DNA from 4 places in the Pantoea deleyi genome. Region 1 is predicted to be linked to each of the others. Evidence: predicted binding sites of a transcription regulator. Region 1 holds the regulator's gene; each other region holds the start of a gene.

Region 1 (7,375 bases):
GGTGAAAGGCAATACGGGATCGGAAAACCAGAAGGTTATCCCGCCATTTTTCCAAAAGGCAGAGGATAGCGTTAATTTTTGCAGCAGGCACACCAGATGATGTGCCTGGAAAGTCGCCAGGGCGTGAGAAATCCCCGCATAAACTCCCGTTCAGATACACAAAAGGCGCGTTTTACGCGCCTGTCTGCACAACGTTACAGCCCTACCAGACCTGTTTCGCGATATCGACTACTAAACGGATCTTCTGCCACTGCTCGGCTTCGCTCAGGCTGTTGCCCTCCTCCGTCGAGGCAAAACCGCACTGCGGGCTGAGGCAGATCTGATCCAGACTGACATACTGCGCCGCCTCCTCCAGCCGGATTTTCACCTGCGCCGGATCCTCCAGTTCACCCACCTTGGTGGTGATCAGCCCCAGTACCACCTGCTGATGGCCGGGCCTGATAAACTGCAGTGGCTCGAAGCCGCCGGAGCGGGCGTTGTCATACTCCAGGAAGAACGCATCCACGTTGACGCGGCCGAACAGGATCTCCGCCACCGGTCCGTAGCCCCCCTCTGAAATCCACGTGGAGCGGAAATTGCCGCGACAGACATGCAGGCCCACGGTCAGGTCGGCAGGCTTATCTTCCAGCGCGGTATTCAGCACCTGAGCATACGTCTGCGCCAGCTGCTCCGGATCGTCGCCGCGCGCCCGGATATCGCGCTTCTGATCCTCAGAACAGAGGTAAGCCCAGACGGTGTCGTCCAGCTGCAGATAGCGGCAGCCCGCGTCATAAAACGCTCTGATGGCCGCTTTGTAGGTCTGCGCCAGATCGCTGAAGTAGTCGGCCAGGTCCGGATAAACCTCCGCGTCGATGACTTTGCGGCCGCCACGGAAGTGCAGCACGCTGGGGCTGGGAATGGTCATCTTCGGCACCGCATCGCCGGCAATGCTCTGCAGGAAGCGGAAATGGTCGAGCATCGGGTGATCCGCCGGGAAGCCCAGCTTGCCGACCACTTTCACGCCGTGCGCTTTGGTCTGCACGCCATTAAACTGAATGCCCTGCTCCGCCTCATAACGCTCAACGCCCTGCAGGCCATAGAAGAAGTCGAAGTGCCACCAGCCGCGACGAAACTCGCCATCCGTGACCACCTTCAGGCCGTTTTCACGCTGTTTCGCGACCACATCGCGGATCGCCGCATCTTCGACCTCACGCAGCGCAGCGGCAGCGATCTCACCGGCGGCAAACTGTTCGCGCGCCTGTTTGATGGCGGCAGGTCGCAGGAAGCTGCCGACGGTGTCGGCACGGAACGGGGCGGTTTCTCTTTGCATGATCACTCCTTTCTCGCCTGCCGGTAATGACGGCAGGAAATAGTTGCATTCTGATATAAATAGCCATCTGGATGGCTAAATGTCTGCGCACAGAGTGGCACGCACGGGACGCCGCTGCAACTGAAGAAAATTCAGCGATGATGAAATTAATTCATGTTCGGGGTTATTTCAGGGAGGCCTGCGCCTGAGCGATCTGACTTTCCGACAGCGGCAGATAACCGGCCTCGCTGACGCGCCGCTGTCCCTGCACCGAGAGCACCTGCTGCAGAAAGGCCGCCACCAGCGGCGGCAGCGGTTTACCGGGCGCTTTATTGACGTAGAGGTAGAGCGGACGCGCCCAGGGGTAACGGCCGCTGCGGATGGCGTCGGCATCCGGAACGATCGCCTGTCCCTGATCGCTGCTCACCGCCAGCATTTTTACGCCGCTGAGGTGAAAGCCGAAACTGGCGTAGCCAATGCTGCGTGGATTGCCGGCGACGGCCTGCACCACCGCGGCCGAGCCAGGAAACTCCGCGACGTCGCTGCGGAAATCGCCCCGGCACAGCGCCTGCTGCTTGAAAAATCCCCAGGTGCCGGAGGCGGAGTTGCGGCCATAGCGCTGAATCGGGCGGCTGCGCCACTGCGCCCCGGTCAGGCCGAGATCGCCCCAGCGCAGCGGCACATCGCGTGCGCCGCACAGGCGGGTCACCGAGAAGATGGCGTCGAGCTGACGCGGCGCAATCTGCTGCAGCGGGTTGCGCTGATTGACCACCACCACCAGCGCATCCATCGCCACCGGTACGGCCAGCGGCGGATAGCCGTAGCGCGCCTCGAAGGCCTGGCGTTCATCGGCCTGCATCGGGCGGCTCATCGGCCCCAGCTGCGCCGCCCCCGCCGCCAGCGCGGTCGGGGCGGTCGAAGAGCCGGAGGCCTGCACCTGCACGTTAACGCCCGGCACCTGACGGCTGAAATCTTCGCTCCACAGCGTCATCAGATAGCCGAGCGTATCGGAGCCCACGCTGCTGAGGTTACCGGCGAGCGGGCCGGGCTGGGCGATCGCCAGGCCCGGCAGCAGTGTCATGAACAGTAAAAGAAGGAGGCGCATCAGCAAGATCCGGCGGCGATTAATGTACGGCATTCTCCTGCATCACGCCGCTGACAATCAACCTCGCTGGCAGCGTAAAGGTAAAACAGGTCTCGCTGTGCGGCACACTGGTGATGTCGAGCCGCGCGTTATGGTGGCTCAGCGCATGTTTCACAATCGCCAGCCCCAGCCCGCTGCCGCCGGTGGCCCGGGAGCGCGCTTTATCGACGCGATAGAAACGCTCGGTCAGGCGCGGAATATGCTCCGGCGCGATGCCCGGCCCGTTGTCGCACACCCGCAGAGTCGCCCCCTGCTTGCTGCGCAGCCAGCTGATGTCGATCCGCGTGCCCGCTGGCGTGTGATTGACGGCGTTGTAAACCAGATTGGAGATGGCGCTGCGCAACTGCTCATCGTTGCCGAACACCTTAAGATGGGGATCGGTATGGAAATGGATCTCGTGCCGCCCGCCGCTCAGCGTCGCCGCCTCATGCTGCAGCAGTTTCAGCATCACCGGCACATCCACCTTCTCTTTGAGATCGATGGCTGGCGCGGCCTCAATGCGCGACAGCGTCAGCAGCTGCTTAACCAGACTGTCCATCCGCCGCGTCTGCTCCGACATGGTGTGCAGCGCTTTGCTGCGCGAAGGTTCGCTCATCACCGAATCGTTCATCATCTCCAGATAGCCCTGCAGCACCGTGAGCGGTGTGCGCAGCTCATGGCTGACGTTGGCAAAGAAGTTGCGGCGCGCGCCCTCCAGCTGGTGCATCTGCGTGACATCGCGCGCCACCAGCAGCCACTGTCCTTCGCTGTAAGGCATCACGCGAAATTCCATGTGCAGTTTGTTGTTGAGCACCAGCGTCAGCGGCTTGTCAAAATCGCGCTGACGGAGATAGCGGGAGAACTCCGGATAGCGCAGGAGATTGAGGATATTCTGGCCATTATCTTCCGGCCAGCGCAGGCCAAGATGCTGCTGCGCCAGCCCGTTGCACCAGAAAATCGTTCCCTCTTCGGTGGTCAGGATCACCGCATCCGGCAGCGATTCGGCCCCGCTGCGGAACCGCTTGATCAGATTACCCAGTTCACGCCGCCGCCGCCGGTTTCGCAGCTGCATCTGATAGAGGCCATAAAACAGCGGTTCCCAGCTGGCGCGCCCGGTGGGTGGGGTCATGGTGCGGTCAAGCCACAGCCAGTGCGACAGCCGCATCAGATTGTGAAAGTGCCACAACAGTACCGCCAGCACGCTCAGCAACAGCCACCAGGCCAGGCCGCCGAACAGCAGGCCCAGCAGCAGCCCCGGCAGGCAGGCCAGCAGCAGTTCTGCAAGTAATCTCTTCCAGGAGAGGCGTTCCAGCACGGTGAAAACTCCGTTCAGTAGCGGGCAGAGAAACGATACCCTGTTCCACGAACGGTTTGTACCATGCGATCGTGGCCGGAGACTTCCAGCGCTTTACGTAAACGGCGAATGTGGACATCGACCGTGCGATCTTCCACATAGACATTGGTGCCCCAGACGTGGTTGAGCAGCTGTTCGCGGCTGTAAACCCGTTCCGGGTGAGTCATAAAGAAGTGCAGCAGCTTATATTCGGTAGGGCCCATCTCCAGCGGCGTGGTTTCGGACATCACGCGATGCGAGGAGGGATCCAGACTCAGCCCCTGCATCTCAATCACCTCTTCCACGGCCATCGGCGAAATACGCCGCATCACCGCCTTGATCCGCGCCATCAGCTCTTTCGGCGAAAATGGCTTGGTGATGTAATCATCGGCGCCGACTTCCAGCCCGCGAACCCGATCTTCCTCTTCACCGCGCGCGGTCAGCATCATCACCGGAATATCGCGCGTCATCGCTTCGCGTTTCAGGTGTTTGATAAACTGAATGCCGCTGCCGCCGGGTAACATCCAGTCCAGTAAAATCAGGTCGGGCCAGGGTTCAATCAGCTTGCCCACGGCGCTGTCATAATCTTCCGCCTCAATCGGCTGATAGTCGTTCTGCTCCAGAACAAAACACAACATTTCGCGGATGGGGGCTTCATCCTCCACAACCAGAATGCGCTTAGCCATTATTACTCCTGCAGATTATGACGGCTGTCACTGAGATTCGCGGCGCCATTATGCGTCAGATTTGTGACACTTTTATGAAAAACATAACCTGCCTGTAACCTCGTGGGTAATCATTTATGACAGGGCCACGACATTTTTTTGCTTTGGCCGCAGAGCCCGTATAATCGCCGGGCGAATCACAACGGCAGGGACTCATCATGCGCATTATTCATACTGGGGACTGGCATCTGGGGCAGTTCTTCTACAACAAAAGCCGGGCGGCGGAACATCAGGCGTTTCTCGACTGGCTGCTGATCCAGATTGAACAGCATCAGGTGGATGCGCTGATTATTGCGGGCGATCTCTTCGACACCGGAACGCCACCCAGCTATGCCCGCGAGATGTTCAACCGCTTTGTGGTGGCGCTGCAGCCTACGGGCTGCCAGCTGATCGTGCTGGCCGGCAACCACGACTCCGTTGCCACGCTGAACGAGTCGCGTGAACTGCTGGCCTGCCTTAATACGCGGGTGATCGCCACACCGCAGGAGAACGACGACGTGCTGCTGCTCACGACCCGCCAGGGCGAACCGGGCGCGCTGCTCTGCGCCATTCCCTACCTGCGTCCGCGCGACATCCTGCGCAGCCGGGCGGGCCAGTCGGGACGTGACAAGCAGACCTCGCTGCTGGAGGCGATCGCCGAGCACTATCAACAGCGTTTCGCCGCCGCGCAGGCGCTGGGCCATGCGCTGCCGATCATCGCGACCGGCCATCTCACCACCGTCGGCGTCAGCCAGAGCGATTCAGTGCGCGACATCTATATCGGCACGCTGGACGCCTTCCCCGCCAGCGCCTTCCCGGCGGCTGACTATATTGCGCTGGGCCATATCCATCGCGCCCAGCGCGTCGCGGGCAGCGAGCATATCCGCTACAGCGGCTCGCCGATCCCGCTGAGTTTTGATGAACTGGGCAGCGAAAAGAGCGTCTTCCTGGTGGCGCTGGCGGCCAGCGGCCTGCAATCTGTCACGCCGCTGGTGGTGCCGCAGACGCAGCCGATGCGAATGCTGAAAGGATCGCTGGCGCAGATCGCCGATCAGCTCAACGCCCTCAGTCCGGTTGCGCAGGCGAAGCCCACCTGGCTCGACATCGAGGTCACCACCCAGGAGTACCTCAGCGACCTGCAGCGGCAGGTTGAGAGCCTGACCGCCGCGCTGCCGGTGGAGGTTCTGCTGCTTCGCCGCAGCCGGGAACAGCGTCAGCAGAGCCTGGCGCGGCTCGATAATGAAACCCTGAACGAGCTGAAGGTGGAGGAGGTCTTCGCCCGCCGCCTGGCGCTGGATGAGGCGCTGGATGAGACGCAGATTGACGAGATGACCACCCTGTTCCGCCAGACGCTGGCCGCCATGGAAGAGACCCAATGAAGATCCTCACGCTCCGGTTTAAAAACCTCAATGCCCTGCGCGGTGAATGGTTCATCGACTTCCGTGCCGAACCCTTTGCCAGCAACGGCCTGTTCGCCATTACCGGTGCCACCGGGGCCGGTAAAACTACCCTGCTCGACGCCATCTGTCTGGCGCTCTATCACCAGACGCCGCGCCTGGGGGCGATATCCCAGAGCCAGAATGCGCTGATGACCCGCGACTGCGCGGAATGCCTGGCCGAAGTGGAGTTCGAAATTAAAGGCGAGGCCTGGCGCGCCTTCTGGAGCCAGAACCGCGCACGCGGCACCGCCGACGGCAAGCTGCAGGCCCCGCGCGTGGAGCTGGCGCGCTGCGCCGACAACGTGATTGTCGCCGATAAGGTTGGCGACAAGCTTAAGCTGATCGAAACCCTCTCCGGGCTCGATTTTGAGCGTTTTACCCGCTCGATGATGCTCTCTCAGGGGCAGTTCGCCGCCTTTCTCAACGCAAAGGCCAGCGAACGCGCCGAACTGCTGGAGGAGCTGACCGGCACGGAGATCTACGGCCTGATCTCCACCGCGATCTATGAGCGCCACAAAGAGGCGAAGACCCAGCTGGATCTGCTGCGCAGTCAGGCGGGCGCGATGGCCCTGCTGGATGACGAGGCGCGTGCGGCGCTGCAGCAGCAGCTCGCCGATCTGACCGACGCCGAACAGCGGCTCAGCACAGACTATCAGCAGGCGCAACAGCAGCAGCAGTGGCTGCAGCAGACGCAGCAGCTTGAGCAGGAACGTGAGCAGGCGGAGGCCGCGGTTCAGCAGGCACAGGCCGCCTCGCAGGCGGCAGAGGGTGACCGCCAGCGGCTGGCCCGCAGCGAACCGGCAGAAAAACTGCGCGGCATCCTGCAGCAGCGCGACACGCTGCACGCCGATCAGCAGCAGGCGGACAGCCGCTGTCAGCAGCTCACGGCCGCCGCCGGGCAGGCGCAGCAGCAACAGCAGCAGCATCAGCAGCACTACACCGCCATCCAGACCGCCCGTCAGCAGGCGCTGCAGGACCAGCAGCAGCAGGAGCGTCTGCTGACAGACCAGGTGCTGCCGCTGGATCAGCAGATTGCGACACGCCAGCAGCAGCTCTCAGAACAGCAGCAGGAGAACAGCCGCCAGCAGCAGCATCTGGACCAGACGCAGCTCGCCCTGACGGCGCAGACGCGCCAGGTCGCCGGGTGGCAGCAGGCGCTGGCTGAACAGCAGCAGTTACAACGGCAGCTGGCCGATCTGGCGCAGTGGGGTGCCTCCCTGCCCGTCTGGCAGGAGAACTTTGCGCTGCTGGCTCAGCGTGAGACGACGCTGGCGGGCCTGGCACAGCAGGCGGAACAGCAGCAACGGCAGATCGCCGCGCAGCAGGCGCAGCAACAGCAGCAGGCTGAGCAGGCGCTGCCGCGTCAGCAGGCGGAACAGCAGGCTCGCGCGGCGCTGTCGCAGGCGGAGCAAGTACTGACTTCGCTTCAGGAGCAGCATCCGCCGGCAGCGCTGCGCGCGGCGCTGAGCCAGCTGCAGCATAACCGTC
Region 2 (7,375 bases), 1.3 Mb from region 1:
TCCGGTCCGGCGCTGGTGTTACCGGGCCTGGATGGATCGACGCCGAAGCAGAAGCTGGTGATGGCGGTGCTGATTGTCGCCGCGATTGCCTGGCCTTTCCTGGTGTCGCGCGGCACCGTCGATATCGCCACCATGACGCTGATCTACGTGATGCTCGGTCTGGGCCTGAACGTGGTGGTCGGGCTGTCCGGTCTGCTGGTGCTGGGTTACGGCGGTTTCTATGCCATCGGTGCCTACACCTTTGCGCTGCTGAACCACTATTACGGACTCGGCTTCTGGCAGTGTCTGCCGCTCTCCGGCATCGTTGCCGCACTGTTTGGCCTGCTGCTGGGCTTCCCGGTGCTGCGACTGCGCGGCGACTATCTGGCGATTGTGACGCTGGGCTTTGGTGAGATCGTGCGTATTCTGCTGCTGAACAACACCGCCCTGACCGGCGGGCCGAACGGCATCAGCCAGATCCCGAAACCGACGCTGTTTGGTCTGGAGTTTGGCCGGACGCCGCGCGAAGGCGGCTGGGATACCTTCCACAACTTCTTTGGCCTGAAGTATGACCCCAGCGATCGCATCATCTTCCTCTACATGGTGGCGCTGCTGCTGGTAGTACTGACGCTGTTTGTCATCAACCGGCTGCTGCGGATGCCGCTGGGCCGCGCCTGGGAAGCGCTGCGCGAGGATGAGATTGCCTGTCGTTCGCTGGGCCTGAGTCCGACCCGCATCAAGCTCACCGCGTTCACCATCAGTGCCGCCTTCGCCGGTTTTGCCGGCAGTCTGTTCGCGGCGCGTCAGGGCTTTGTCAGCCCGGAATCCTTTACCTTTGTCGAATCCGCCTTTGTGCTGGCGATTGTGGTTCTGGGCGGCATGGGTTCCCAGTTTGCGGTGATCCTGGCGGCCATTCTGCTGGTGGTGTCACGCGAGCTGATGCGCGATCTGAATGAGTACAGCATGCTGGTGCTGGGGGGACTGATGGTGCTGATGATGATCTGGCGGCCACAGGGATTATTGCCGATGAAACGCCCGCATCTGAAACTCAGAACCGGTAAAAAAGGAGAGCAGGCATGAGTCAGCCTTTATTAGCCGTTGAAGGCCTGATGATGCGCTTCGGCGGTCTGTTAGCCGTAAACAATGTGGCGCTGGAGCTGCGCCCGCAGGAGATCGTGTCGCTGATCGGGCCGAACGGGGCCGGTAAAACCACCGTGTTTAACTGTCTGACCGGCTTCTACAAACCCACCGGCGGCAGCATCAAGCTGCGCGAGCAGCATCTGGAAGGCCTGCCGGGCCAGAAGATTGCGCGGATGGGCATCGTGCGGACTTTCCAGCATGTGCGTCTGTTCCGTGAGATGACGGTGATTGAGAACCTGCTGGTCGCGCAGCATCAGCATCTGAAAAGCGGGGTGTTTTCCGGCCTGCTGAAAACCCCGGCGTTTCGCCGCAGTGAGAGCGAGGCGCTGGACCGTGCCGCAACCTGGCTGGAGCGGGTGGGTCTGCTGGATCTGGCAAACCGTCAGGCGGGCAACCTGGCCTATGGTCAGCAGCGCCGGCTGGAGATAGCACGCTGCATGGTGACGCGCCCGGAGATCCTGATGCTGGATGAACCGGCCGCGGGCCTGAACCCTAAAGAGACGCATGAGCTGGATGCGCTGATCGCGGAACTGCGGGGTGAACACAAGGTGTCGGTGCTGCTGATTGAGCATGATATGAAGCTGGTGATGGGCATCTCTGACCGCATCTACGTGGTGAATCAGGGAACGCCGCTGGCTAACGGAACGCCGGAGGAGATTCGTCACAATCCGGATGTCATTCGCGCCTATTTAGGAGAGGCCTGAGATGGCAAATGCGATGTTAACCATTGAGAACGTCAGCGCCCATTACGGCAAAATTCAGGCGCTGCACAACGTCAGCCTCTATATTAATCAGGGCGAAATCGTCACCCTGATCGGGGCCAACGGCGCGGGGAAAACCACGCTGCTGGGCACGCTGTGCGGCGAGCCGCGCGCCACCCAGGGCACCATCACCTTCGATGGCAAAGCCATTACCGACTGGCAGACGTCGCGCATTATGCGCGAGGCGATTGCCATCGTGCCGGAAGGACGACGGGTCTTTTCACGCATGACGGTGGAAGAGAACCTGGCGATGGGCGGCTTCTTTGCCAGTCGCCAGGCGTACCTGACGCGGATTAAACGCGTTTATGAACTCTTCCCGCGGTTGGAGGAGCGTAAAATCCAGCGCGCCGGAACCATGTCGGGCGGCGAACAGCAGATGCTGGCGATTGGCCGTGCGCTGATGAGTCAGCCGCGCCTGCTGCTGCTGGATGAGCCGTCGCTGGGGCTGGCACCGATCATTATTCAGCAGATTTTCGACACCATTGAGCAGTTGCGCAGCGAGGGGATGACCATCTTCCTGGTCGAGCAGAACGCCAATCAGGCGCTGAAGCTGGCGGATCGGGGCTATGTGCTGGAGAACGGGCATGTGGTGCTCGAAGACACAGGCGCAGCACTCCTGTCCAACGAAGCCGTCCGCAGCGCTTACCTGGGCGCCTGATAGGGCGCGGCCTGGCCGGGCAGGTTTCGGCTGGGCCGCGCTCGCCATCCTCACGTACGACGTGTACGCTGCGGTGGCGGCGCTGTCCGCCCGCAACAAATAAGCTCAACGCGCAGGGAACACGGGCAGAAGAGGGAAGCGTTGCGCACCCTGGACAAACACAACGTGCTGGCCCGCATACGGGCGTATCTCAGGGATGAAGTGCGTAATCGCGCGGGCCGGGCATGTTATGGATGACGGATTTTACGTCCTGCCGATCTGATCGTGTTTCCTGTGGATGATCGCGTGAACAGCAAACTGGCCAGACTTCGCCCACAATCTCACGACCACGGGCGTTAGCTGCGTCGCCTTTCCTCTCTTTCGCCTGTCATCCGGCTGTCACCTGTCCGTTATTAATCCGTCATTTTTCCGTGTCATGTTACTTCGCGAACCAGAAATCCGTGATTTCACGCGTATTTACCTGCACAGGAAAACACTATGTCCGTCGTTACCTTTCGTCGTAGCCTGATGAGCGCGCTGCTCGGTCTGGCGATCAGTGGCCAGGCGCTTGCCGCCACTGAGATCCCTTTCTGGCACTCCATGGAAGGCGAGTTAGGCAAAGAAGTCGATTCGCTGGCACAGCGTTTTAATCAGACTCACCCCGATTACAAAATTGTTCCGACCTACAAAGGTAACTACGAGCAGAGCCTGGCCGCCGGAATTGCGGCAGTGCGCAGCGGTAAAGCGCCTGCGGTGCTGCAGGTCTATGAAGTCGGCACGGCGACCATGATGGCCTCCCAGGCGATCGTGCCGGTGCATCAGGTCTTTAAAGACGCGGGCATCCCCTTCGACGAGAAGCAGTTCGTGCCCACGGTGGCGGGATACTACAGCGACAGCAAAGGTCAGCTGATCTCTCAGCCGTTCAACAGCTCGACACCCGTGCTCTACTACAACAAAGACGCCTTTAAAAAAGCGGGTCTGAATCCGGATCAGCCGCCGAAAACCTGGCAGGAGCTGGCGACAGATGCCGCCGCACTGCGCAAGTCGGGCATGAGCTGCGGCTACGCCAGCGGCTGGCAGGGCTGGATCCAGATTGAAAACTTCAGCGCCTGGCATGCCCTGCCGGTGGCGACGAAAAACAACGGATTCGACGGCCTGGATGCGGTTCTGGAGTTCAACAAGCCGGTGCAGGTTCGCCACATCGAACTGCTGGAAGCGATGAACAAAAAAGGGGACTTCACCTACTTTGGCCGCAAGGATGAGTCCACCGCCAAGTTCTACAACGGTGACTGCGGCATCACGACCGCCTCATCGGGATCGCTGGCCGATATCCGCCACTACGCAAAATTCAACTTCGGCGTGGGCATGATGCCGTATGACGACACCGTGCCGGAGGCGCCACAGAACGCCCTGATCGGCGGTGCCAGCCTGTGGGTGATGAAAGGCAAGGATCCGGCCACCTACAAGGGCGTCGCCGAATTCATGCAGTTCCTGGCTAAGCCGGAAATCGCCGCAGAGTGGCACCAGAAAACCGGCTATCTGCCGATCACTACCGCCGCCTACACGCTGACGAAGCAGCAGGGCTTCTATGACAAAAATCCGGGTGCGGATATCGCCACCCGCCAGATGATGAACAAGCCGCCGCTGCCGTTCACCAAAGGGATGCGTCTGGGCAACATGCCGCAGATCCGTACCGTGATCGACGAGGAGCTGGAAAGTGTCTGGACCGGCAAACAGTCGCCGCAAAGCGCGCTGGATAACGCAGTGAAACGCGGCAACGACCTGCTGCGCCGCTTCCAGCAGCAAATGAAGTAATCTCTCCCTGCGGGCCAGCCCCGGCTGGCCCCCTTTTCTGACGCCAGGTACGCCATGTCTTCATCCCGTCCGGTCTTTCGCACCAGCCTGTTACCCTATCTTCTGGTGCTGCCGCAGCTGCTGATTACCGCCATTTTCTTTCTCTGGCCCGCCGGTGAGGCGCTGTGGTATTCGCTGCAAAGCCTCGATCCCTTTGGCATCTCCAGCCGCTTTGTCGGACTGGAAAATTTCAGGCGGCTGTTTGCCGATCCCTACTATCTCGACACCTTCTGGACCACTCTGAAATTCAGCGGGATGGTGACGGTGTTCGGGATGCTCTCGTCTCTGCTGCTGGCGGCGCTGGTGGACTATGTGGTGCGCCTGCGCCGCCTCTATCAGACGCTGCTGCTGCTGCCCTACGCCGTCGCGCCGGTGGTGGCGGCGGTGCTCTGGATGTTTCTGTTTAATCCCGGCCTGGGCCTGTTCAGCTACCTGCTGAACCACCTCGGCTACAACTGGAACTACGCGCAGAACAGCGGTCAGGCGATGTTCCTGATTGTGCTGGCGTCGATCTGGCAGCAGATGAGCTACAACTTTCTGTTCTTCTTTGCCGCCCTGCAATCGATCCCGAAATCGCTGGTGGAAGCCGCCGCGATTGACGGTGCGGGCCCGGTACGGCGCTTTTTCAACCTCTCGCTGCCCCTGATCGCGCCGGTCAGCTTCTTTCTGCTGGTGGTTAACCTGATCTACGCCTTCTTCGACACTTTCCCGGTGATCGATGCCGCAACCGGCGGCGGACCGGTGCAGGCGACCACGACGCTGATCTACAAAATCTATCGCGAAGGCTTTACCGGGCTGGATCTCTCCTCGTCCGCGGCGCAGTCGGTGGTGCTGATGCTGCTGGTGATCGGGCTGACGGTGATCCAGTTCCGCTTTGTCGAACGTAAGGTGCAATATCAATGATTGAGAATCGACGCGGACTGGATCTCTTCAGTCACATCGTGCTGGTGCTGGGCGTGCTCACCATCCTGTTTCCGCTCTATGTCGCTTTTGTGGCGGCCACGCTGGACAACGCGGCGGTCTATCAGGTGCCGATGACGCTGGTGCCCGGTACGCACCTGTGGGAGAACATCTCGCGCATCTGGACCCACGGCGTCAACGGCAACGGCCCGGCGTTTGGCCTGATGCTGCTCAACAGCATGATCATGGCGCTGGGGATCACGTTCGGCAAAATCACCGTTTCGATGCTGTCGGCGTTTGCGCTGGTCTGGTTCCGTTTTCCGCTGCGCACGCTCTTTTTCTGGCTGATCTTCGTCACGCTGATGCTGCCGGTCGAAGTGCGTATTTTCCCTACCGTGCAGGTGATCGCCGATCTTAACCTGCTCGACAGCTACAGCGGATTAACCCTGCCGCTGATGGCCTCTGCCACTGCCACCTTCCTGTTCCGCCAGTTCTTTATGTCGCTGCCGGATGAGCTGGTGGAGGCGGCGCGCATCGACGGTGCCAGCGCCATGCGCTTCTTCATCGACATCGTGCTGCCGCTGTCGAAAACCAATCTGGCGGCGCTGTTTGTGATCACCTTTATCTACGGCTGGAACCAGTATCTCTGGCCGCTGCTGATCATCAATGACGCCAGCCTCGGTACGGCGGTGGCGGGGATCAAAAGCATGATCTCCACCAGCGGTTCGCCGACCCAGTGGAACGAAGTGATGGCGGCGATGTTATTAACCCTGATCCCACCGCTGGTGGTGGTGTTAGTCATGCAGCGTGCCTTTGTGCGCGGCCTGGTTGAGAGTGAGAAATAAGATGGCGGGCGTAACCCTTCAGGCAGTAACCAAATCCTACGATGGCAAGAATCAGATCATCCAGCCGCTGAATGTCACCATCAATGATGGCGAGTTTATGGTGATGGTCGGCCCCTCCGGCTGTGGTAAATCGACGCTGCTGCGGATGGTCGCCGGGCTGGAGCGCGTCAGCTCCGGGGATATCTACATCGATAACCGTCGGGTGACGCAGGAAGAGCCGAAAGATCGCGGTATTGCGATGGTGTTTCAGAACTATGCGCTCTATCCCCATATGTCGGTGGAGCAGAACATGGCCTATGGCCTGAAAATCCGCGGCATGGGCAAAGAGCAGATCCGTCAGCGGGTGCTGGATGCGGCGCGCAGCCTGGAGCTGGATCACCTGCTGATGCGCCGGCCGCGCGAACTCTCCGGCGGCCAGCGCCAGCGCGTGGCGATGGGCCGCGCCATCGTGCGCGAACCGGCGGTCTTCCTGTTCGACGAGCCGCTCTCCAATCTGGATGCCCGCCTGCGGGTGCAGATGCGGCTGGAGCTGCAGCAGCTTCATCGCCGCCTCCAGACCACCAGCCTCTATGTGACGCACGATCAGGTTGAGGCAATGACGCTGGCGCAGCGGGTGATGGTGATGAACAAAGGGGTAGTGGAGCAGATTGGCTCACCGGCCGAGGTGTATGAACGTCCCGCCAGCCAGTTTGTGGCCTCGTTTATCGGTGCGCCCGCCATGAATCTGCTGAAAGGGCAGTTCAGCAGCGACGGCTCGCGCTTTAATCTCGATGCCTCACACGCGCTGCCGCTCAGCGACATGAAAGCGAAGTGGGCTAACCGATCCGTGGTGCTGGGCATCCGGCCTGAGCATATCCGCCAGAGCAGCCGCGAGGAGGGCGGTGTGCCCCTCCGGGTCGATACGCTGGAGATGCTGGGCGCCGACAATCTGGTTCACGGCCGCATCGGTGAGACGCCGCTGGTGGTACGCTTACCCCATAGCGAACGGCCGCAGCCTGGCACTACGCTGTGGCTGCATCTGCCGTCAGATGCGTTACACTTCTTCGATTCAACCCATGGAAAGCGTCTGGAATGAGCACACAACACTGGCCTTATCCCCGTATCGTCGCCCATCGCGGCGGCGGCAAACTGGCACCGGAAAATACCCTGGCAGCGATCGACATCGGCGCGAAGTATGGCCATCAGATGATTGAGTTTGATGCCAAATTATCGGCGGATGCGCAGATCTTCCTGCTGCATGATGACACGCTGGATCGCAC
Region 3 (7,375 bases), 1.2 Mb from region 1:
TCTCCAGCACCAGCGAGCAGATGTGGGGCACGGTGGTTGTCGGGCTGGTCAACATGCTGGCGACGCTGATTGCCATCTTCTTTGTGGATCGCTGGGGCCGTAAGCCGATGCTGACCACCAGTTTCCTGGTGATGGCGGTCGGGATGGGCGCGCTGGGCACGCTGCTGCACGTCGGCGTGGAGACAGACTTCCGCAAATACTTCGCCGTTGCGATGCTGCTGATGTTTATTGTCGGCTTCGCCATGGCCGCCGGGCCGGTGATCTGGCTGCTCTGCTCAGAGATTCAGCCGCTGAAAGGGCGCGACTTCGGCATCACCGCCTCCACCACCACTAACTGGGTCGGCAATATGATTGTGGGCGCGACCTTCCTGACGCTGCTGGATCAGTTGGGCAATGCCAACACTTTCTGGTTCTACGGCGCGCTCAACCTGGTGTTTATCCTGCTGACGCTGATGCTGGTGCCCGAAACCAAGCATGTGACGCTGGAGCATATCGAACGCAACCTGATGAAGGGCAAAGCGCTGCGTGATATCGGGGCGTAACCGCCCCGCCTCAGCTTACCATTTCAGCGTCTGGCCAGCGTAGTCGACGTAGTGATGGCCGCCACGCCCCTGCCAGTGAGAGAGCTGCTGAACAATGCCCGCGGCGCTCTCTTCGGCGCTCAGGGGCGCACTCTCGCCGCCCATATCCGTTTTCACCCAGCCGGGATGCAGCGTCAGTAGCGTCCCGCCCTGCGCGTCCACCGCGCCGGTCAGCGTGCGGCTCAGCATATTCAGTGCGGCTTTGCTGGCCGCGTAGATCGGCATCTGCGCCGTGGGGTTTTCGTTCAGGCTGCCGAGCTGCGAAGAGGTGATCGCCATTACGCCCGCCGGCTGCAACAGCGGCAGCAGGATCTCTGCGCTGCGCACCGGTGCGATCGCGTTGGTCAGGAAGAGCTGCGCCAGTGCCTGATCGTCGCTCTGGCTCAGTGACTGATGCGCCGGGCCGCTGATGCCGGCGTTGATCAGAATCGCCGCATACGTCCCCTCATGCAGCTCCCCGGCAAGCTGCTGCACCGCCGCCGCGTCGGTCATATCCAGCGCATGCCACCGGATGCCGGGCGCGTTCCCCTGCGCCGGAATGCCACTGCGGTGCGTAGCCGTCACCTGCCAGCCCTCATCGGCAAACGCCCGGGCGACGGCCAGACCGATGCCGCGCGATGCACCAATAATCAGAACCTCTTTTTGCTGCGCCATATTCACTCCTGGTTGATTGTCTCATGACAAGCTTAACCGCTAATCCGCTCAGGCCATGGCCAGGTGTGCTGTCTGGCGGAGAGTGCGCCTCTGCCAGGGCAGCGCGCGGGTAGGGAGAGGTCAATGTGTCTGATTGTCCTCTGGCCTGCGGTCAGAGGACCCCATGGAACGGTTTAATCCGGCGTGTCCCGGCTTTCTGCATCCGGGCTGTCGCCATTCTCGGTGCCCTGGCTCTTTTCGACCTCCTGGGGATGTCCCATGGAGAGCGCGGTGGCACTGGCGGGATCGAACAGCGACAGGCTCTCAATCTGGTCAACCATGATCACTTTGCGGAACGACATTGCATCCTTAGGCGATGAGTCGAGCGTGATGTTGTGCTCGGCGTACCATTTGCTGTAGTTATGCTCCACCGCCAGCTTCAGCGTCTTGCTGTCGCGATACCCGCTCAGCATCGGGATCAGCACGATATTTTTGGTGCTCTCATACTCAAAGGTCGAGGCGTGCACCATGCCAATGTAGATACGACGCGACTTGAGGGTAATCCACGCCAGCTCCCCCTCTTCCATACACTGAAACAGCAGCTGCTCTACGCCGTTGGAGCGCGAGAGGCGCTGATAGAGATCTTTACGACCGGAGACGTTGAGCCGCGCGCTGCCCGCCCAGTTCGAGCGATAGAGGCAGAGCAGAATGGCAAAGGCGAGCATGACCACCACCGGTGCCTGGATGCCAAGAAAGCTCCAGTTCATAAACTCCACCTGCCACTTCAGATGGACGCCGGGGATCATCTGTACGGCATTGGCGATGCCGGAGATGCAGAGCAGCAGCAACCAGACCAGCCCGGTCGCGAACACCCCCTGCAGGACGAAGATACAGCCGTAGAGCGCCACCAGGAAATAGACATCCCAGCCTGACGAGCGGCGGATTTTAAAGCGGCTGTTTAAATCACGGCTGGTATACCAGTAACCACTGACCATCAACACCATAAATATCGCGGTACCCACCTCATACTCCCTTTAACGTGTTTACATGGCGGGCAAAATCTTCATGGACTTCCTCGCTCAGCGTATTGACTGAGATATTGCCGTTCTCATCAATGATGATCCGCTCACCTTCCGCGATCGAGTCGTTAATATCCTGACGGCTCATGATCTGCAGAAACTTCTCGGGACTGGCAAAGACCGACGAAATAAATTTAAACATGGCGATCCACCTGGTAGCCTGAAAACATGAAGTATGTGACCGAATCCACACTCTCGCCTGTTTAATTTCAGGTGAAATTTCTTAAAATCAATTAATTAGCGAAGCGGTGAAGGCCCGGACGCCGCCGTTTTTCGCGGAAAACGTCAACGTTACCAGCAGCCTGCCGATGCGCTGCACCGCGCCGATCTGCCGCATCATCCGGTCGCCTCTGCGCCGGAAAGCGCTAAGCTCAATGGTTAGCCCTCTTCTGTCACCCTGTCTGAAACGCATCGAGGAATGTTTGCATGAAACTACGAACACTGGGCCGTACCGGTCAGCGCGTCTCTGAAGTTGGTTTTGGCGCATGGGCCATTGGCGGCACCTGGGGAGAAGTGAGCCTGGAGGATGCCAGAGCGGCCCTGAACGCCGCGCTGGATGCGGGTATAACTTTTATCGACACCGCCGATGTCTATGGCGATGGCCGTTCCGAAAAAATCATTGCTGAGGTGCTGAATGCGCGCGGCGGCGAACGCCCGTTTGTGGCCACCAAGCTCGGCCGTCGCCTCTCGCCCCACGTCGCCCAGGGCTATACGGCAGAGAACCTCAACGCCTTTATCGACCGCTCACGGGAGAATCTGCAGACCGACACCCTGGATCTGGTGCAGCTGCACTGCCCGCCAACGGAGGTTTACTACAACCCGGACGTGTTCGCGATAATGGATGAGATGGTGGCCGCCGGGAAGATCCGTCACTACGGCGTCTCCGTTGAGAAGGTTGAGGAAGGTCTGAAGGCGCTGGCATTTCCCAACGTCTCGTCGATTCAGCTGATCTACAACATTTTCCGCCAGCGTCCGGCGGAACTGCTGCTGCGCGAAGCGAAACGACGCGAGGTGGCGATTATCGCCCGTGTGCCGCTGGCCTCTGGCCTGCTGACCGGCAAGATGCGCGCCGACAGCGTGTTTGCGGCGGACGATCACCGCAGCTTTAACCGTGACGGTGAAGCGTTCGATAAAGGCGAAACCTTCTCAGGCGTGCCGTACGACGTGGCTCTGGCCGCGGTCGAGGAGATCCGCCGGCTGGTGCCAGGTGACATCACGATGGCGATGTTTGCGCTGCGCTGGATCCTGATGAACGAGGAGGTCAGCGTGGTGATCCCTGGCGCGAAAAACCGTGAGCAGGCGGAAGCCAACGCCCGCGCCAGTGACGTTGAGGCACTCTCTGCGGAGACAATGACCGCGCTGAAGCAGATCTATCAGGAGAAAATTGCACCGCATGTGCATCAGCGCTGGTAGCGCGGCTTACAACGCCTGGGCGCAGGCCCAGGCGGAACTCCAGGCCCACTGGAAGTTATAGCCGCCCAGCCAGCCGGTGACATCGGCAACTTCACCGATAAAGTAGAGTCCCGGCACCCCGCGCGCTTCCATCGTTTTCGAGGAGAGCTGGGTGGTATCCACACCGCCGAGCGTCACCTCCGCCGTGCGGTAACCCTCGGTGCCATTGGGCTGGATACGCCAGGCGTGCAGCGCCTGCGCCAGTTCGCTCTGCTGCCTGCTGTTGAGCTGCTTCAGAGTGACATCCGGCACCATCTTCATTCCCTGCAGCACGTCCACCAGCCGCTTCGGCAGGATCTTCGCCAGGCTGTTTTTCAGGCTCAGGTTCGGGTGCGCGTTGCGCTGGGCCGTCAGAAACGCCTCCAGCGGCGTAGCGGGCGACAGATCGATCGTAACGAATTCACCCGGCAGCCAGTAGCTGGAGATCTGCAACACCGCCGGGCCGGAGAGGCCGCGGTGGGTGAACAGCATCGCCTCTTTAAAGCGGGTGCCATCCTGCGCGTCGATCGTGGTGTCCAGCGCGACGCCTGACAGCGTCTGTAACTGCTCCAGCAGCGGCTTATGCAGGGTAAAAGGCACCAGCGCCGCCCGCGTCGGATAGACGTTCAGGCCGAACTGATCCGCGATTCTGTAGCCAAACGGCGAGGCGCCCAGGCCCGGCATCGACAGGCCGCCGCTGGCGATCACCAGCTTCTGCGCCTGAACCGTGCTGCCATTGAGTTGCAGCGTATAGCCGCTGTCGTCGCGCGCCACGCTGAGCACCTCGCTGCGCAGCCGCAGCGTCACGTTCCCTTTGTCGCATTCGGCCAGCAGCAGATCAACGATCTGCTGAGCCGAGTCGTCGCAGAAGAGCTGACCCAGGGTTTTCTCGTGCCAGGCAATCCCGTGGCGATTCACCAGATCGATAAAATCCCACTGGGTGTAACGCGCCAGCGCGGATTTACAGAAGTGGGGATTGTGCGACAGATAGGCCGCCGGTTCGGTGTAGAGATTGGTAAAATTGCAGCGGCCACCGCCCGACATCAGAATCTTACGACCCGGCTTTTTGCCGTTATCCAGCAGTAATACGCGGCGTCCGCGCTGCCCGGCCTGAGCGGCACAGAACAGCCCTGCGGCACCGGCACCAATGATGATAACGTCAAACTGTTCCACTGCGGTTCACTCATTTTACGGGAAAGGCGCAGATTGTAGTGATCTGCTCACGGAGACGCCAGCGTCAAAAAATTGCCGTAAATGTGTCATATTGTATCTGACTGATATCTGACCCTTTTTCACCCACCGGGCTGTCACTCTTACGACGAAAGGTCAAATTAGAACTATATTTTGCTTTCCCATACCGCACGTTGTCGCGGATAATGCGCCGCGTTCATGTCCTCCAAAAATGGCGTAACGTTTATGCTACATCTGTTTGCTGGTCTAGACCTCAGTACTAGCCTGTTATTGGTTCTTGCCCTGCTGTTTGTATTGTTTTACGAAGCAATCAACGGTTTTCACGACACGGCCAACGCAGTTGCGACGGTCATCTATACCCGTGCCATGCGGGCCCAGCTTGCTGTGGTCATGGCCGGTGTCTTCAACTTCCTTGGCGTGCTGCTCGGTGGATTGAGTGTCGCTTACGCTATCGTTCATATGCTTCCCACCGATCTGTTGCTGAATGTTGGATCGGCGCACGGTCTCGCCATGGTGTTCTCCATGCTGCTGGCGGCGATTATCTGGAACCTCGGCACCTGGTATCTCGGGCTGCCTGCCTCCAGCTCCCATACGCTGATTGGTGCCATCATCGGTATCGGTCTGACCAATGCTCTGATGAGCGGAACGTCGGTCGTTGATGCGCTCAACATCCCGAAAGTGCTGAATATCTTCCTCTCGCTGATCCTGTCGCCAATTGTCGGCCTGGTGCTGGCAGGGGGGCTGATCTTTATTCTGCGCCGCTACTGGAGCAGCACCAAGAAGCGGGCGCGCATCCACATGACGCCTGCGGACCGCGAGAAGATCGACGGCAAGAAAAAGCCGCCGTTCTGGACCCGTATCGCCCTGATTGTTTCGGCAATCGGCGTGAGCTACTCGCACGGTGCGAACGACGGTCAGAAAGGCATTGGCCTGATCATGCTGGTCCTGATCGGTGTGGCACCTGCCGGGTTCGTGGTCAACATGAACGCCTCCGGCTATGACATCACGCGTACCCGCGATGCGGTCAACCACCTTGAGCAGTACTATCAGCAGCATAACGCGTCGCTGACGCACATCATCCAGATGGCACCGCCTAAGCTGCCAACGCCGGAAGAAGTGCCTGCGGCCAGCCCGAAAGAGTTCCATTGTGACAGCGCGCGCGCACTGCAGGCGGTACAGGGTGCACAGGTGCTGCTGAACAATCTGCAAAGCTACGATCAGCTGACCGTAGACCAGCGCGGTCATATGCGTCGCCTGCTGCTGTGTATCTCTGATACCGCAGACAAAGCGGCCCGTCTGCCGGAAACCTCAGCGGATGACAAGCGCTTCCTCAATAAACTGAAAAGCGACCTGCTGGGCACGATCGAGTATGCGCCGATCTGGATTATTGTGGCCGTCGCGCTGGCGCTGGGCACCGGTACGATGATTGGCTGGCGTCGTGTTGCCACCACCATCGGTGAGAAGATTGGTAAAAAGGGCATGACCTATGCGCAGGGTATGTCAGCGCAGGTTACCGCCGCGCTGTCGATTGGCATCGCCAGCTACACCGGGATGCCTGTTTCCACCACGCACATCCTCTCCTCGTCGGTAGCCGGTACAATGCTGGTCGACGGCGGCGGATTGCAGAGCCGGACCATCAAGAATATCGCCATGGCCTGGGTCTTCACCCTGCCGGTCTGTATTCTGCTTTCCGGTTCGCTCTACTGGATTGCCCTGAAACTGGTGTAATCTCCGCGAAAAAGGGCGACTCAGGTCGCCCTTTTTAATGCCAGATCGCCAGCCCCACCAGACTGATCACCACCAGCCCGCACAGCGCGCTGGTCAGAATGAACTGCCCCCGCACCCGCTCACAGCGCCGGATGAACTCATCGTCATGGTGGTCAAGGTAACGCTTTGCCCAGATATAGGTTACCAGCCGCACCTGTTTGCTCGGCTGGCCGTGAGAAGTGAAAAAGCCCGCACCATCGACATACTGATACAGCAGCGGATCACAGCCCCGCAGCACCGCCAGCAGCGCGCGCAGTGATGAGAAATAGCGCGCCATATTTACGATACACACCACACAAAGAGCCCAGAAAAGCGCAACAGTGCTGATCATCTTCTCCCCCTCCCGGCCGGAATCGCAGCCGCAGCCCCCGCATCATGCACTGAGCCCGCCTGCCGATATAACCCGCCACTGAATCACCGGACTGCAAAAGTTTTTCGACCCCCTGAGCGGCCGCGAATCGGACCGCCTTTTTTCAGTGTAGGAGAAATCTTTACATTTTTTCCAACGATGATTTTCGTTCAGCGCGAGTAAATTCTGAACAGCCTTGATCTGCTGCACAAGCCAGGCGGCAACGGCAGCATTTGCGGTGAGAGAAGGCTATACTCAGGGGATAACAACATCATCACCTGCAACGCAGGTAGACACTTTGGTGGCGCTCATCGCCCGCTCGCGCAAGGGATTTCGCTAAGCTG
Region 4 (7,375 bases), 1.1 Mb from region 1:
CGCTGTCGCCCTTCACATGATGCCGTGCCAGCAACCGGCCCTGCATATCCCCGTCCAGCGCGCGGATCACCGCCGCCGAGACCACCCCTTCCGGCGCGCCACCGATGCCATACATCACATCCACTTCGCTGTCCGGCATGCAGGTCAGAATCGAGGCGGCGACATCACCATCCGGGAAGGTAAACACCCGCACGCCGAGCTGCTGCAGCTGACCGATCACCGCGTCATGGCGGGGCTTTGCCAGAATGGAGACGGTAAGCTGCGACAGCGGCTTGTTCATCGCGATCGCAATGTTGCGGAGGTTGGTTTCCAGAGGCTGGTCGAGGTCAATCACGCCGCGCGCCGCCGGGCCGACAATCAGTTTTTCCATATACATATCGGGGGCGTGCAGGAAGCTTCCCTTGTCGCCCACGGCCATCACGGCCAGGGCATTCGCCTGACCCAGCGCCGTCATGCGGGTGCCTTCGATCGGATCGACCGCAATATCGACCGCGTCACCGCGTCCCGTACCGACTTTTTCACCGATATAGAGCATCGGCGCTTCGTCGATCTCGCCTTCGCCAATCACAATCTGACCGTCGATTTCAATGGAGTTCAGGACATGACGCATGGCATGGACAGCCGCGCCATCGGCCGCATTTTTGTCGCCGCGTCCTAACCAGTGGTAGCCCGCCAGCGCGGCTGCTTCGGTTACGCGGGAAAATTCAATGGCAAGTTCTCGTTTCATGGCATCTACCTGACAAAAAACAGGCAGGCAGTGTAACACAGCGGGGCGGTGGGGCGGGGAAAGGCCCACGACGATGGTCGCCGCGGGCCTGGCTATTACTCCTGTTCTTCCCAGGCCTGAGCGCGGGCAACCGCTTTTTTCCAGCCAGCATAACGGAAGTTACGCTCGGTGGTTTCCAGGCTTGGACGGAACTCACGTTCGATAACGGCTTTGGCGCGCACTTCATCCAGATCCTGCCAGAAGCCCACAGCCAGACCGGCCAGATAAGCAGAACCCAGCGCGGTCACTTCGCGGACTTCCGGGCGCTCAACGCGGGTGCCCAGAATGTCAGCCTGGAACTGCATCAGGAAGTTGTTGGAGACCGCACCGCCATCCACACGCAGCGCCTGCAGGCGGGTGTTGGCATCGTTCTGCATCGCTTCCAGCACGTCGCGCGTCTGATAAGCGATGGACTCCAGCGTCGCGCGGATGATGTGGTTGGAGTTAGCACCACGGGTCAGACCGAAGATCGCGCCACGGGCATACGGGTCCCAGTAAGGTGCGCCCAGACCGGTGAACGCCGGCACCATGTAGACGCCGTTGGTATCTTTGACTTTCATCGCGAAGTATTCAGAGTCAGCGGCTTCGCTGATCAGCTTCATCTCATCACGCAGCCACTGAATAGAGGCACCGCCGATAAACACCGCGCCTTCCAGCGCATAGTTCACTTCACCGCGCGGGCCACAGGCGATGGTGGTCAGCAGGCCGTGCGTGGAGGTCACCGCTTCAGTCCCGGTGTTCATCAGCATAAAGCAGCCGGTGCCGTAGGTGTTTTTCGCCATGCCAGGCTGGACGCAGAGCTGGCCATACAGGGCGGCCTGCTGGTCACCGGCAATACCGGCGATTGGAATACGGGTACCGCCTTTACCGCCGATGTTGGTCTGACCGTAGACTTCCGAAGAGGACTTCACTTCCGGCAGCATTTCACGCGGGATATCCAGGATATCCAGCATGCGCTGATCCCACTCCAGCTTGTGAATGTTGAACATCATGGTACGGGAGGCGTTGGTGTAGTCGGTGATATGCACACGACCCTGCGTCATTTTCCAGACCAGCCAGGTATCCACGGTGCCGAACAGCAGCTCGCCACGTTTCGCACGCTCACGCGCACCCTCAACGTGATCCAGAATCCACTTCACTTTGGTGCCGGAGAAGTACGGGTTAATCACCAGGCCGGTGGTGTGCTGGATGTACTCTTCCAGACCCTCTTTCTTCAGTTTGTTACAGTAGTCTGCGGTGCGTGGATCCTGCCAGACGATCGCGTTGTAGATCGGCTTACCGGTCTCTTTTTCCCAGACAATCGCGGTTTCACGCTGGTTGGTGATACCGATTGCCGCAATCTCATCAGAGCGGATGTCGGCGTGCGCCAGTACTTCTACCAGCGTCGAGCTTTGCGACGCCCAGATATCCATCGGGTCATGCTCAACCCAGCCCGCTTTCGGGTAGATCTGGGTGAATTCGCGCTGCGATACCGCGACGATATTGGAGTCGTGATCGAGGATGACGGCACGTGAACTGGTAGTGCCCTGATCGAGCGCGACGATATACTTTTTATCTGTTGTGGTAGTCATAAATTCAGTCCTGATGATAAAAGGTGAAACTTACGCTTTACGCTGCTGAGCGCGTGCAACGGGTTTTTCTGCCGGGACGTTTGCAGGTTCCTGCGCGATACCTGGCAGGTAGCGACCAATCAGAGTGCGATATCCTACGGCACCCAGGCAGGCACCGACCAGCGGGCCAAAAACAGGGACCAGGAAGTAAGGGATATCTTTACCGCCCGTGAACGCCACGTTACCCCAGCCTGCGATGAAGGCGAACAGCTTCGGTCCGAAATCACGCGCCGGGTTCAGGGCGAAGCCGGTCAGTGGACCCATGGAGCCACCGATAACCGCAACCAGCAGGCCAATCAGCAGCGGCGCCATCGGGCCACGCGGAACGCCGTTGCCATCGTCGGTCAGCGCCATAATCACTGCCATCAGTACAGCGGTAATGACCATCTCGACCAGGAACGCCTGACCGACGCTGATGTGCGGGTTAGGATAGGTAGAGAAGATGCCCGCCAGATCCAGACTCTGAACGGTGCCGCGCACCATCTGGTGACTCTGCTCGTAATCGAAAAAGAGGCTGTAGTAAAGACCATAAACCAGCGCGGCCGCGCAGAATGCGCCGGCGACCTGCGCCAGAATGTAGGGCAGTACTTTACGACCGTCGAAGCTGGCGAACAGGCAGAGCGCGACCGTGACGGCAGGGTTCAGGTGCGCGCCTGAAACGCCCGCGGTAAGATACACCGCCATTGAGACGGCTAAGCCCCAGATAATGCAGATTTCCCACTGACCGAATGCGGCACCGGCGAGTTTCAGAGCAGCCACACAGCCTGCGCCAAAGAAGATTATCAAGCCTGTCCCCAGAAATTCGGCAATACACTGACCTTTGAGCGTGTTAGTTGTCTGACTCATAATAGTGGTTCCTGAAGCGAGGTTAAATTTTATCAGTTTTTGTTCTCAGTCCATGAGTCACCCAGCTTTGATGTAGGGCTGATGTGAATTTATCGTTAACGAACATAAACGAGAAATAGCGAAATCATTTTTTGTGTACTGTGTCATAAAAATGCGCGATTTCGCGTATTCCTGCTTTCTTTAACCACAATTCGCGCCCTGTTGCCGTGGGATCGGACCACGGCTGTCCTCTGCGACGCCCGGTTTCAGGGATTGACTGAAAAGTGTTACAGACTGCGCTCGCGGCGGCCACGTTGCTGGACTTGCGGGGTGAGGCTACATACAATCGGGACAACGTTGCTGGCTTAAGCTGGCATCATCAACGCCTTGCAGAATTTAGGAGAGGTCAGAAAGATGTCATTTGAAGTGTTTGAGAAACTGGAAGCGAAAGTACAGCAGGCGATTGATACCATCACCCTGTTGCAGATGGAAATCGAAGAGCTGAAAGAGCAGAACAACTCACTGCGTAACGATGCGCAACAGGTTGCGGGCAACCACGATGCACTGATGCGTGAAAATCAGCACCTGAAAGAAGAACAGCATGTGTGGCAGGAACGTCTGCGTGCCCTGCTGGGAAAAATGGAAGAGGTTTGAAGCCTCAGCTGACGTGAAAAAACGGGTGCTCTGGCACCCGTTTTCATGTCTGCGCTATTCGATGTCCAGCGCGTCTTCTGACAGAATGATACCGGTATTGTCAGCGTAGAGATGGTCGCCGGAGAAGAAGGTGACGCCGCCGAAATTGACGCGCACATCGCTTTCGCCAATCCCTTCACCCGCTGCGCCAGCCGGGATCGCCGCAATGGCCTGAATGCCAATTTCCAGCTCTTCCAGCTCATCCACCTGCCGCACCGAACCGTACACGACCAGGCCTTCCCACTCGTTGGTCGCCGCCAGCTGCGCCAGTTGCGCATCCACCAGCGCCCGACGGACGGAGCCGCCGCCATCGATAACCAGTACCCGACCCCGGCCATTTTCTTCCAGCAGATCGTAAAGTAAGCCGTTGTCTTCAAAGCATTTCACTGTGGTAATCTGACCACCGAATGAAGTGCGCCCACCGAAGTTTGAAAAAAGCGGTTCAACAACATTCACTTCTTCATGGTAGATATCGCAGAGTTCAGATGTATCGTATTTCATAAGGGTTTCGTCTGTTTGCCACAGGAAGGGTAAGTATATCGCTATATGCAGATTGTTGGCAAAATCATCAGTATGAAAAAAGCATCGTTCGATCAAGAACATGCATAAAAAAGCCCAGCCGGGTGGGCTGGGCTTCTGAAAAGCACGAATCGGTGAATCAGAGAATGAAGCGGCTCAGGTCTTCGTCTGCCACCAGGACATCCAGATGCTTGCCGACATACTCCGCGTCGATGGTCACAGACTCACCGGAGCGATCGCTGGCGTCATAGGAGATATCTTCCATCAGACGCTCCAGCACGGTATGCAGACGGCGCGCACCGATGTTTTCGGTGGTTTCGTTGACCTGCCAGGCGGCTTCCGCGATACGACGAATACCCTCTTCGGTGAACTCAATGTTCACCCCTTCGGTGTTCATCAGCGCCTTGTACTGTACGGTAATCGAGGCATTCGGCTCGGTCAGAATGCGCTGGAAATCGTTAACGGTCAGTGCCTGCAGCTCAACACGAATCGGCAGACGACCCTGCAGTTCCGGGATCAGATCGGAAGGGCTGGCAACCTGGAATGCACCGGAGGCGATAAACAGGATGTGGTCTGTTTTCACCATGCCGTGCTTGGTGGAGACGGTGCAGCCTTCAACCAGCGGCAGCAGGTCGCGCTGTACGCCTTCGCGTGAGACATCCGGACCGCCTGAGTTCTGGCCACCGCGTTTACAGATTTTGTCGATCTCATCGATAAACACAATACCGTGCTGCTCAACGGCGTCGATCGCGTCCTGCTTAAGCTCTTCCGGATTGACCAGTTTTGCCGCTTCTTCTTCGATCAGCAGCTTCATCGCTTCTTTGATCTTCAGCTTACGGGCTTTCTGCTTCTGGCCGCCGAGGTTCTGGAACATCGACTGCAGCTGGCTGGTCATCTCTTCCATGCCCGGAGGGGCCATGATTTCGACACCCGGCCCGCTGGCCGCCAGATCGATCTCAATCTCTTTGTCATCCAACTGGCCTTCGCGCAGCTTCTTACGGAATGACTGACGCGCCGCAGACGGCTCAGCGCTCTGTTCTGACTGGCCCCAGTTGTTTTTAGCCGGTGGGATCAGCACGTCCAGAATGCGCTCTTCGGCCATCTCTTCGGCGCGATATTTGTTCTTCTCGATCGCCTGACTGCGCACCATCTTGATGGCCGAATCGGTCAGATCGCGAATGATGGAGTCCACTTCCTTACCGACATAACCGACTTCGGTAAATTTGGTGGCTTCGACCTTAATGAACGGCGCATTGGCCAGCTTCGCCAGACGACGGGCGATTTCGGTTTTACCGACACCGGTCGGGCCGATCATCAGGATATTTTTAGGGGTCACTTCGTGGCGCAGCTCTTCGTCGAGCTGCATGCGGCGCCAGCGGTTACGCAGTGCGATTGCCACGGCGCGCTTGGCGCTGTCCTGGCCGATGATAAAACGGTTCAGTTCGCTGACGATTTCGCGTGGAGTCATCTCAGACATATTTATACCCTTACGCCTTAGACGTTAATTCTTCGAAATTAACGTTGTGGTTTGTGTAGATGCAGATATCACCCGCGATGTTCAGCGACTTCTCAACGATGTCGCGTGCGCCCAGTTCGGTATTCTCCAGCAGGGCGCGTGCCGCTGCCTGAGCGAAAGGCCCACCGGAGCCGATGGCGATCAGGTCGTTTTCAGGCTGGATGACGTCACCGTTACCGCTGATGATCAGCGATGCGGACTCATCCGCAACGGCCAGTAAGGCCTCCAGACGACGCAGCATACGGTCGGTACGCCAGTCTTTGGCCAGTTCCACCGCCGCTTTGACCAGATGGCCCTGATGCATTTCCAGCTTACGTTCGAACAGTTCAAACAGGGTGAAGGCGTCTGCGGTGCCGCCAGCAAAACCGGCAATCACCTTATCGTTGTATAAACGACGCACTTTTTTGACGTTGCCTTTCATCACGGTATTGCCGAGCGTAGCCTGGCCATCACCGCCAATCACTACCTGGCCGTTGCGTCGTACACTTACTATTGTTGTCACGGGCAGACCCCTTGTTGCAGTCGGAAAAGGACTCCGCGCACCGGGCGCGGAGTATCATGCAACAGATATGGGGCGGGTTTGACGGGTTTCAACCCCCGATGGAGAGTGGAATGCAGCCGCTGTGTCCGGAACTGCGCAGGCGCTTCAGGGTACTGTCGGCCGAGGCGCGATCTTTATAAGGACCGATAACCACACGATTCCAGCCGCCACCGGTGGTAATCCGGCTTTCAAAGCCTTCAAAGGCTAAGCCGGCACGGACCGATTCAGCCTGGTCGGTGCCTTTAAACGAACCACACTGCACCATCCAGCGCTGCGAAGAGGCTTTTTCTGCCGGTTTCGCTTTCGCGGTTTCCTGCGGTTTTGACTGCACCTCTGGTTCACGCGTGATCGGCGCGGCCTGCTGCGTCTGGCGCTGTACGTTTTGCTGCTGCTGCTGCTGCTGGCGTTGCTGTTGCTGTGCCTGCTGCTGTTGCTGGCGCAGTTGTTGTTGCTGCAACTGCTGCTGACGCTGCTGCTGTTGCTGAGCCTGCAACTGCTGACGTTGCTGCTGCTGAGCCTGCTGCTGCTGGCGTTGCTGTTGCTGCTGAACCTGTTGCTGCTGACGTTGCAGTTGCTGCAGCTGCTGCTGATGCTGCAGCGTCTGCTGGCGTTGTGCCGGCGTCTGTTCGTTCCACGGCACTTCGTTAAGCTGGGTCGGCTGCTGACGCATATCAGCCTGCATCTGCTCCAGCAGCTGGCGCTGCTCATCGGTCAGCTGCGTCTGCGACTTCACTTCGCCACCCGAAGAGGGCTCGATCGGGGTCGGCACGGTAATCTGACGATTTTCCAGCTCTTTGATATATTTCCAGCGCTCTTCTGGCTTCGGCGGTAAGCCATTGCCGTTGGCTTTATGATCCGTAATGACCGGCACGTCCTCTTTCTTATGATGCGCCAGGAACCATAAA

Evidence for each region. The regulator PhoB, encoded in region 1, activates phosphate uptake and scavenging genes when phosphate is short. The targets are predictions, from matches to a motif close to CTGTCATAAAACTGNCNNAT.
Region 2: the regulator PhoB is predicted to act here: its motif matches at 2,903-2,922, upstream of ugpB (sn-glycerol-3-phosphate ABC transporter substrate-binding protein UgpB).
Region 3: the regulator PhoB is predicted to act here: its motif matches at 4,970-4,989, upstream of pitA (inorganic phosphate transporter PitA).
Region 4: the regulator PhoB is predicted to act here: its motif matches at 3,363-3,382, upstream of J1C59_RS00785 (MIP/aquaporin family protein).

What each region holds. Positions count from the first base shown of each region.
Region 1 is NZ_CP071405.1:3,025,976-3,033,350, forward strand. Features, by position in the region: gene J1C59_RS14360 (cobalamin-independent methionine synthase II family protein) at 203-1,309, opposite strand; gene J1C59_RS14365 (PstS family phosphate ABC transporter substrate-binding protein) at 1,473-2,393, opposite strand; gene phoR (phosphate regulon sensor histidine kinase PhoR) at 2,413-3,726, opposite strand; gene phoB (phosphate response regulator transcription factor PhoB) at 3,741-4,430, opposite strand; gene sbcD (exonuclease subunit SbcD) at 4,628-5,827, shown strand; gene J1C59_RS14385 (AAA family ATPase) at 5,824-7,375, shown strand, end outside.
Region 2 is NZ_CP071405.1:328,323-335,697, forward strand. Features, by position in the region: gene J1C59_RS01495 (high-affinity branched-chain amino acid ABC transporter permease LivM) at 1-1,059, shown strand, start outside; gene livG (high-affinity branched-chain amino acid ABC transporter ATP-binding protein LivG) at 1,056-1,823, shown strand; gene livF (high-affinity branched-chain amino acid ABC transporter ATP-binding protein LivF) at 1,825-2,538, shown strand; gene ugpB (sn-glycerol-3-phosphate ABC transporter substrate-binding protein UgpB) at 3,016-4,332, shown strand; gene ugpA (sn-glycerol-3-phosphate ABC transporter permease UgpA) at 4,387-5,274, shown strand; gene ugpE (sn-glycerol-3-phosphate ABC transporter permease UgpE) at 5,271-6,116, shown strand; gene J1C59_RS01525 (sn-glycerol-3-phosphate import ATP-binding protein UgpC) at 6,118-7,191, shown strand; gene ugpQ (glycerophosphodiester phosphodiesterase) at 7,188-7,375, shown strand, end outside.
Region 3 is NZ_CP071405.1:280,477-287,851, reverse strand. Features, by position in the region: gene J1C59_RS01310 (sugar porter family MFS transporter) at 1-542, shown strand, start outside; gene J1C59_RS01305 (SDR family oxidoreductase) at 558-1,235, opposite strand; gene J1C59_RS01300 (hypothetical protein) at 1,409-2,236, opposite strand; gene J1C59_RS01295 (hypothetical protein) at 2,238-2,435, opposite strand; gene J1C59_RS01290 (aldo/keto reductase) at 2,720-3,706, shown strand; gene J1C59_RS01285 (BaiN/RdsA family NAD(P)/FAD-dependent oxidoreductase) at 3,713-4,897, opposite strand; gene pitA (inorganic phosphate transporter PitA) at 5,141-6,643, shown strand; gene uspB (universal stress protein UspB) at 6,678-7,013, opposite strand.
Region 4 is NZ_CP071405.1:163,517-170,891, forward strand. Features, by position in the region: gene glpX (class II fructose-bisphosphatase) at 1-727, opposite strand, end outside; gene glpK (glycerol kinase GlpK) at 823-2,337, opposite strand; gene J1C59_RS00785 (MIP/aquaporin family protein) at 2,368-3,222, opposite strand; gene zapB (cell division protein ZapB) at 3,616-3,855, shown strand; gene rraA (ribonuclease E activity regulator RraA) at 3,910-4,395, opposite strand; gene hslU (HslU--HslV peptidase ATPase subunit) at 4,553-5,890, opposite strand; gene hslV (ATP-dependent protease subunit HslV) at 5,901-6,431, opposite strand; gene ftsN (cell division protein FtsN) at 6,520-7,375, opposite strand, start outside.